One region of the Alkalimarinus coralli genome, then DNA from elsewhere that is predicted to be linked to it. Evidence: riboswitches for the same ligand, from Rfam matches in the RefSeq annotation. Region 1 holds a riboswitch; the other holds the start of a gene.
The links. Region 1 has a riboswitch for cobalamin ahead of MY523_RS15850 (energy transducer TonB). Riboswitches for the same ligand answer to the same signal wherever they lie in the genome.

Region 2: linked by a shared signal. The riboswitch ahead of MY523_RS17765 (CbtB domain-containing protein) and the one ahead of MY523_RS15850 (energy transducer TonB) in region 1 are both predicted to bind cobalamin.

What each region holds. Positions count from the first base shown of each region.
Region 1 is NZ_CP096016.1:3,543,619-3,548,237, reverse strand. It holds gene MY523_RS15860 (ATP-binding protein) at 1-2,041, shown strand, start outside; gene MY523_RS15855 (hypothetical protein) at 2,089-2,496, opposite strand; adenosylcobalamin (AdoCbl) riboswitch at 2,715-2,857, shown strand; gene MY523_RS15850 (energy transducer TonB) at 2,875-3,903, shown strand; gene MY523_RS15845 (heme ABC transporter ATP-binding protein) at 4,096-4,619, opposite strand, start outside.
Region 2 is NZ_CP096016.1:3,957,204-3,961,822, reverse strand. It holds gene MY523_RS17775 (AAA family ATPase) at 1-787, opposite strand, end outside; gene MY523_RS17770 (CbtA family protein) at 818-1,666, opposite strand; gene MY523_RS17765 (CbtB domain-containing protein) at 1,737-1,922, opposite strand; cobalamin riboswitch at 2,011-2,177, opposite strand; gene MY523_RS17760 (GGDEF domain-containing protein) at 2,414-3,592, shown strand; gene MY523_RS17755 (methyltransferase) at 3,669-4,619, shown strand, end outside.

The sequences.
Region 1 (4,619 bases):
CGTCAAGGGGTATGCGTCTTACGACTATCTGATTATCAACCATCCTGACCTAAACATACAGGTTGTTAACAATGTATCAGAAGGCCTTCAGGCGCTTTCTGATGGCGACCTGGATGTGTTTGTAAGTAATATTCCTTCGGTTAGCCACTTAATTAAAAAGTTAGGGCTTTTTAATGTCCGCCTAACCAGCATTACCCCTTATGTCTATGACCTGCGGGTTGGGATTAATGCTGATTATCCCGAGCTGGTTCCTATTATCAATAAGGCCATTGCCAGTATTCCTCAACAGGAGCTGGATGATATCTACAAAGAGTGGATATTCAAAGATATGGAAGTGCAGGTCGATTATCGGATAGTGCGCCGCATCGGGCTCATCTCGTTTTTTGTTATCGGTATTTTCTGGTATTGGAACCGTAAGCTTTCAAAAGAAGTGAGTGACCGGATTAAATCGGAGCAGGCACTGAGAACCAGTGAGGAGCAACTGAGAAAAGCGTCTTATGAGGCCGAGTTGATGGCGCGAAAAGCGGATGAGGCCAACCAGGCAAAGAGCATCTTTCTCGCCAATATGTCACATGAAATACGCACGCCTATGAATGCTGTTATGGGGTACACCGAACTGTTAGCTTCAGCGGTTAAAGATCCAAAGCAGAAAAGTTATCTGGAATCCATCAGAACAGGCAGTAAGGCACTGCTCACTTTGATCAATGATATTCTTGACCTGTCAAAAGTTGAAGCCGGCAAGCTCCATATTGAACTCCGCCCGATTACGTTGCAGCCATTATTTAGCGAGCTTCAGAAAATATTTGCTGCGAAAATAGACAGTAAGCAGTTACAGTTTTCGCTTGAATTATCAGAGAGTATTCCCCGTGCCGTGATGTTGGATGAAACCCGGTTGCGGCAGGTGCTTTTTAATCTGGTTGGCAATGCCATCAAGTTTACTCATCAGGGTAAAATTTGTGTGCGGGCCAGCGCTGAGCGCTCTCAAGAGGCTGGCAAGGTCACCCTGACAATAGATGTGGAAGATACCGGCATCGGCATTCCACATGACCAGCAGGAGAGAATATTCAAAGCGTTTGAACAGCAAGCGGGGCAGAGCACCCGAGATTATGGCGGCACTGGCCTTGGGCTGGCGATTAGTAAAAAGCTGGTTGAAATGATGGGCGGAGAGTTGTCGCTCAAAAGCGAAGTGGACAAAGGGTCATGCTTTACGGTTAAAATTTACGATGTAGATATCGCTGCCGCTAGCCAGTTAGTGGATGCAGGTTCGCCTGATATATCCAGGTATCGATTTAAACCGGCTAAGATTCTTGTGGCAGACGACATTGAACTGAATCGTCAGCTGGTAATAGACCTGCTGGAAAAGACCCCTGTTGAAGTTAAGCAAGCGGAAAATGGCGAGCAAGCTATTAGCATTGCCCAGCAATGGATGCCTGACCTGATTTTAATGGATATCCGAATGCCGGTAATGGATGGCTACGAAGCGACAACTAAACTCAAGCACGCCGCAGCGACCCGTGATATTCCCGTGGTTGCCCTAACCGCATCGGTTATGAGCAAAGATGAGAAAAAAATTCAGGATGCTGGGTTTGATGGCTACCTTAAAAAGCCGGTAAGCGGCAGTGAGCTGTATTCGGGGATTGCCGCATTCCTTTCTCATGAGGTGCTCAATGACAGCAATGAGCACCTTGGTGGGGAGGCGCCGGACGCCGATATAAAAGCTGAAGATAGCCGCTCTAAAGGTGCCGATATTACAAACGGTCAAAATAGGTCAGGGCGGCAGGAGAACTTACCGCTTTCGTATGACCGGGATGTGAGACGAACCATTCGGGAACAGTTCATTGCTCAGTGGGAACGTGTTAACGGAAGTGGAGATATTGCCGCAGTAAGTTTATTTGCTGACGAATTACACTCGGCGTCTATTGATGCGGGGCTAACAAATCTTGAACGGTTTGCAGCAGACCTGAAGGCGGCTACCGACGCTTTTGACTTGGATGAAGTGCAACGCCTGTTAGAGAGCTTTGAAGAGCGAGTGGCTGATTAGCGAGCCGCTGTTATCCTACTATTCAGTGAGTGGCTGCCGGGTGCCCGTTACAGACAGTCATATTGGTCATTTGCATCAAATGATACTGAAATCATATCGTAGCCATTATTTGATAGCTGCTCGATTAGCGAGTAGTCGGTGAGAACGGTATTACATATCGAGTGAATGCTTGCCTGAAGCTGCCGTTCAACCAATACCTCACGATCTATTTTAAAGTCCAACACCATAAATTTCTCAGAGCCTTCATCATCAGCGGATGGCTGTATGACGCTTGCGTGTTTGATAAAAGAAATAGCCGCCTCAGCAGGGTAGGCGTTGCTTAGTAGTTTCTCTACATCATCAGCCAATGACGGCGTGCTTAAGGTGAGAGTACTAACCAATAGTGTACTTAACAGCATGGTTGTTTTAGTGGATTGTTTAGTTGATGCGGCTCTAAAAAACGTATCTGCTTTCATGGCTGCGTCCTCACACGATAATAGATAAAACGTTGGGTTCTTATGTTTTTAATTATCGCACAAAGTTTCAAAAAGTAACGGAGTGTAACTGGCAAATCAGCCGGATTTTGCAATCGTTCACAAATGGCTCGTTCGTTCGCACGAATAACATATTGTTCTTATGTGCACGGGTATGGTTTGTTGGATTGCCCTTCGTATATCCACCGCCTATAATCCCGTCTTGCAAATTTACCTACAGGGAAACCGGTGAAAATCCGGTACGGTCCCGCCACTGTGAGCCGTTTATGTGAACGGTAAGTCAGACCTCTGTATTCACGCGATAGACACCGCACAACTCCACGAGGATGGAACTGTGATCTCTTTGGCTTGGTTGAACCAATGTCTCTTTTGAAGCAATGCATCTTGGCCGCACGTGCCCCTTTAATGCGTGCTTTTGCTTATCTGGAGAGTGGTGCGTTTCGTCCATGGCGAAATAATACGGATAAGTCGGAGCGACTTACTCATAATAGTGGCTTTAGCGTACCGAAGCGGTTGAGCCGCTATGCAGTTTCGGTTTTATTCGCCGTATTGCTCCATGCCTTACTATTGGTGTTCTGGAGCGTGTATCATCAATCGATACAGCTTCGCTTGCCAGAGGGCCACCAGACGGTATCGTTGAAACTGGCGAAAACGGGGCCGAATCGGGCGCCGGAGATGGCCAGTCCAAAGATAGTGGCCAGTCCAAAGATAGTGGCCAGTCCAAAGATAGTGGCCAGTCCAAAGATAGCGCAGGCCGAGGCCTTGCCTTTACCGTCAGCGACGGATGGTGCTGCTGCCCTTACTCATACCGAGCCTGGCCCCGTCTTAAGCCATCGCGAGCACACAACGTCACAGGCAACATTTTCTCGTCCCAAAAGCGTCCCGGTTAAGAGTCGCAAGGTGTTGCCAATTAACACACCTCATCCTTTTGTAGAACCTAACAACAACGAAGTTGAGAGCCCGAAAGCAGAAGCGGTTGTTGGTAGCCGCACTCAGTCAGGCAATGAACCTATAGAAGATATAAAAGCACAGGCCTCGGATGCAGGTGCAGTTGAAAACAAACCTGATCCCCCGCCCGCGGACTCACTGGTGGATGTTGAAACAAAGCAGAAAGGGACTTTGGCAAGGGCGCAACCGTTGTCTAATAACAGTCCGAAATATCCGCGCAGGGCGATTATGCGTAACCAGCAGGGAAGGGTGAAGGTCAGCCTGTCGGTCGATAAGAGCGGACATGTTAACCATGTTGAAGTCATTGAAAGTAGTGGCTACTCATTGCTGGATAACTCCGTTTTAAGGTTCGTCGAGCATGAGCGTTTTGTACCCGCGATGCGAGACGGGGAAGCCATTGCTTCGACTCAGCTTTTTTTGTTCAGGTTTTTGCTTGAGTAGTTTATTTCGTTTACCGGTTTATTTGCCGGATGATTTATTTGCCCCTGTTAGAGACCTTTGCACGACGTTACGAGCGAAGCAAAGACAAGGCAAAAAATGAAGAAAAAGCGCAGTTTATGAGCAATAAATGAGCATTTTGAGTCATTCTTTAACGCTGTATTTGTAAGCGCAGTAGTCGTGCAAAGGTTTCTATTAGTTATTGCGGTATCGCGGCCTTAGCGCCGTTACTCGCACACTTTCCCCTGCTTCAGTAGATGGCTCTATCTGTGCCTCGATGGAAAAGTATCGGTATAAGTTATCTTTCGTGAGTACTTGGGTCGGTGTTCCGTCTGCCACGACGTCGCCTTGAGATAACAAAATTAACCGGTCACAAAATCGTGATGCTAACCCCAGATCGTGAATTGCTGCAATGGCTGTATGCCCGCTTTCGGTTAACTGCTTAACTAATGTCAAAACCTCTAACTGATGGCAAAGATCTAAATTTGCGGTGGGCTCATCCAGTAACAGAATCGGTGCTTGTTGAGCGATAGCTCTAGCGATAAACACTCGTTGCCGCTCCCCTCCTGAAAGCTGGTCCACCCTGCGCTCTGCCATCTGCAATAGATCCGTTTTTTCCATGGCGGCTTGGATCAGTTCAAGATCTTGTTGGCGCTCAGACTGAAACGGGCCTAAGTGAGGGTTTCGCCCCATCGCTACGACCTCCTGTACGCTAAACG
Region 2 (4,619 bases), 410 kb from region 1:
CCGCTTGGGCTTTGGCAGCTCGCTGTAAGGTAATATCTGCTCTCAGTCCCTCGACGCCTGATGCCTCGCAGCGTTCAGCGATGTCGAGCTGTTCTGCCTCTCCGATAACAACCTCCGGTAACAACGCCTGAGCGCATACCAATTCATTGTGAATCGTTTGCTGTTGTTCGGCGTGGCGCTCTAGAAAGGAGACTGGGTTGTCATCAAATTCTAAGCGCTTCTTTACTGCTTCAACTCGCTGTTTTGGGTTAAGTCTTTCATTTATATCAACAAATAACCCAAACCTATCTTGTAATTGAGGACGTAATTCACCTTCGTCGGGGTTCATTGTGCCGATCAATACAAATTTACTTTCATGCTCTTTGGTAATGCCATCCCGCTCAACATGGTTGATGCCGCTGGCAGCAACATCTAACAACAAATCGACTAAATGATCGGGTAGTAGGTTGACCTCATCAACGTAGAGAATGCCGTTATGGGCTCTGGAGAGAAGGCCAGGTGAAAAGGCAACTTCGCCATTCGCCAGTACGCGTTCAATATCGAGTGAGCCGACGAGTTTTTCTTCCGTTGCGCCTAAAGGCAGTGTCACAAATGGCTTGGTTGATTTGGTAAGTGAGTGCTCACTTAAAAGTTCGCCAAGTCCTCTTGCCAGTGTGGTCTTGCCCATTCCTCTCGGGCCACTAATCAGCACGCCACCGAGCTTTGAGTCTATCGCAGATAAAAGCAGCGCCTGCTTGAGAGCGCTCTGGCCTACGACGGCGCAAAATGGATAGTGATATGACTTCATTTGCCAAGACCTCACAGGAAGGCGCTGCAATTAAGCGGCGCCAGTCGACTCTTCGTCAGGTAGTTTGAACAAGGTATTAATGGCGATGGCCGATAGAAGGCCCAGGCAAACCCAGAATACGCCGTTTACCACCGTTGTTGCCATTACAAACTGACCAACAAGGGCCTCAAGTGCTGCGACTGCATTTGCATCCGGGTGAGCAAAGCCGTGCATCGCTGGCTGCGGAGCTCCCAGAATATGGGGGATGGCAATAACCAGCAATCCACCCCAGCGTAAAGCACCTTTGCCAAACGCGAGTAGGCCCAGACCCAGGGAGGTAAAGGTTACCGCCAACAGCCACCAGCTTTGTCTGCCTTCAAGTGCTGCGGCCTCCATGCCTGGTATCTCTGGTGGAAGCCCCAGCGATGGAGAGACAAAAAAGGATAGATACCCTGCAAGCCCCCAAAGTAAGCCTGCGACCGGGCTGGTTTTGCCCGAAAGCGCCATGCCACTAATAACCACCAATGAAAAACCAATGGCCATCAGTGTGCTCGATAAAAAGGTGAAAAATGTTCTCTCTGCGCCGTCTTCAGGGCCCCATGCCTCCGGGTCGTGAGAGTGTTCCTGAATATGCTGTTTCGATGCGGTGTCTGAGTTGTTTTCGAGCGCCTCAAAATGGCCGCTGATGTTTTCAGACGTATGGTGTGCCGGGTTGCTGTGATCATGTGCCGTTGCTTCGCCTGCTGCCATGTCTGTGCTAGACGGGAGTTCGTCTGCTATTTCATAGACTTCTGCCCCTAAAATAATAGGCGTGACTTGAAAGTGTTGCAGGGTGCCAAGAATAATGCCCGCGAGCAGGCCTGCCGCTACCGCAGCAAATACAATATTTCTAAAAAACATAAGAGTTCTCGAATGCTAAAAGGTATTTAAGATAAACGTTAGGTGTTTAGCGTCTTTTCCAGAGTCCTTCTTAGTGGCAAGGGAAAGCAGCACTATGACGCGTATCGTGAGCTGCATTGTGAGCAGCATCCATTGGCAGTAAACCAACAGCGAATACGATTGTTAATCCGAGAATAGCGGCAGCTAAAATTTGTGAGCGTTTAGAGGCTGCTACAGAAGTGGTTGTTGCATGAGTGTTTGAAACTTGAGTTGTCATGATGAAATTGTCCTTCGTGCTCACCCGCACTGAAATGAGGAAAATAAAAGCACACTGCGCTGTTTAGGGCTGTGTGGTTTGTGCGCTTACAGCGTGATGTCCAGGGGCTGGTATCGGACTCATGGCGTATATCGCCACCTACCGTTGCGGGGGCAGTGTAGGCTTTACGATAGCCGGTTGCTATGCGGACCTACTTCCCATTTAACTTGCTCATGAGTAACAACATGAAGCAAGACCTCTATGACTGTCAAATGCTAACAGAGAGTGCCGATTTGTCAATTGAATGAACTGTATTTAGCCATTTTGAAGTATATAAAAACAACTATGACCGCTCATCATACCTATTTTCACTTTGATGCAGGCAATCATATGTGGCTTAGGTGTGAATTGGTCGATAGCTGGTACAAGTTTGCAAAATAGTGTTAAAGCCGCTCTACTCTTTCTTGCCTGGTTTGCATCTTCTGATACGCTTAGTGTATTCGGAGTGAAAAATGCTAAGAGTCAGAAAATTGATGGAGAAATACGGTAATCCATTGGAGTGGACTGCCGGAACGAGAGCTGCCTTGCTGTTAGGTTTAACGCTGGCAGTGCATACGCAGTATTTTTTATGGGCTTATTATCAGCTATCTCCTTTGGCTCCAGAGGCCAACCAGAATTATGTTAACATTGCGTTTTTGAATCAGCACAAGATTTACCTGAACAGCATATTGCTGCTGTCTATCCTGCTATTTGTATTGGTGTTATTGCTGCGCAGGCGTTTCCCCAACAGCGAGTTCCATGAATATATCGCAACCCAGTATTTTTCTTTTACGTTGCTCTATTGTGCTTATGCCGTTGGCACTATGTCTGTGGCTACCGGCGTTGTGCTGGCAGGCGCGCCGGTAGTGGGTTTTATTCTTTTTAATCGCAGAGCGGTGATACTGGCGTTTACGATATCGGTTATTGGGCAGTGGGTTGTTTCCTATAGCTCTACGTTTGGCGATATGCCTTACGCGCCGGTGGTTAAAAACCTACAGGAGGCAGACGGGGCGCTCAGTCACTTTTGGCTATATACAATGTATTATTTTGCGGCACCTCATCTTATTGTTATTACCGTTTTTGCCTATCATGTGTTGAGCCGGTGGCGGCAGCGAGAAGATGAAATCAGGCAATTAAGTTTAACTGATCCGCTCACCCACCTGAGCAACCGAAGAAGTGTACTGTCTAGCCTTAGTCTTGAGCATGAACGAAGTCGAAGGCATGGGGCGTCGTTCTCAATATTGTTGGTGGATTTAGATCACTTTAAACGTATAAATGACTCATGGGGACATCCCGCCGGTGATCAGGTTCTGGTTGAGACAGCGAAGACACTGAAAAACAGTGTTCGACAGAATGATCATGTTGGGCGTTATGGTGGTGAAGAGTTTTTGGTTATTCTACCGGGCACAGATACAGAGGGTGCTTATCAGCTTGCAGAGCGTTGCAGGGAGCAGTTGGAGCGCATGAAAATTCTCACGGCTGACGGGTCAATGTTAAGAATAACTGCCAGTATGGGGCTGTTTTGTAATGAGCTCCTGAGTTCTGCCTCGACAGAAAAAATGCTGCACTATGCTGATGAGGCTCTCTATAAAGCTAAAGAGGGTGGCCGAAACCGAGTGGTTAAGTTCCTGCAAGAAGAACTTGATACCTGAGCCTGACTTGCCTTTTTCTGAAGGTGAGGGTGATAAAAAGCTAGACCTCTGTGTTTAGGGGTTATTATCATGGTGTATGCGAGCTACTTTCCAACGTCTTGACCATATACTCATCCAATATGCCAATATATGGCGTATATCTCCTTTCTCTACCCCAAAACCATCTTGGTTAAATAGTCATCCAGCCCTTACTCAGTGGCTGCTGGCATTATCAGATGATGATGTTGATCGATTGCAAGGTAATGATGATCTGTTGTGTCAGCAGGTCGGGGATTACCTACCCGTCGCTCAAGAAATTCATTCGCTTATCCAGGTTCCTTCTTGCCAACAAAAACAACTAACCGGAAGAACTTATGCATGGCAACGCGATGTTCCGGGCCGCAAGGCAGAGCAAATTGAAGCGTTTGCCGCTGCGACAGGGAAGATTACAAGCCCGCTTATAGAGTGGTGTTCTGGTAAGTTGCATTTGGGGCGATACTTGGCAGAACAGTTTAAAGTGCCGGTGCTGGGTTTAGAAATTAACGCCAATTTGGTGCAGCAAGCAAATCAGCTGGCCTGCCGAATGCACAGTGATGCCCGGGTGGAGCAGTGTGATGTATTAGATCCTAATGTTGTACAAAAGCTGAATGCACACCAGCACGTCATCGCTTTACATGCTTGTGGCGGCTTGCATGCAAGTTTGTTGCAAGGTGGTGTGGAAAAACAGGTGAAACGTATAACGCTTGCGCCGTGCTGCTATCACCGCTTTAACCAAACTTCAGTATATAACCCCTTGTCTAAAGCGGCTAAAAGTAGTGAGTTGATACTTGATAGTGATGACTTGAGAACGGCTGTTCGACAGAGTAATACTGCGCCAGAAAGGGAGCGAATTAAAAGAAAGAGGCTGCAAATGTGGCGGCTAGGCTTTGATTTGCTCCAGCGGGATATAAGAGGGATTGATGGGTATTTGCCCGTTCCGTCGTTATCTGTAAAGCTGCTGGACGGCGACTTCCGGCAGTTCTGTGAGCATGTTTCACATCTTAAAGAA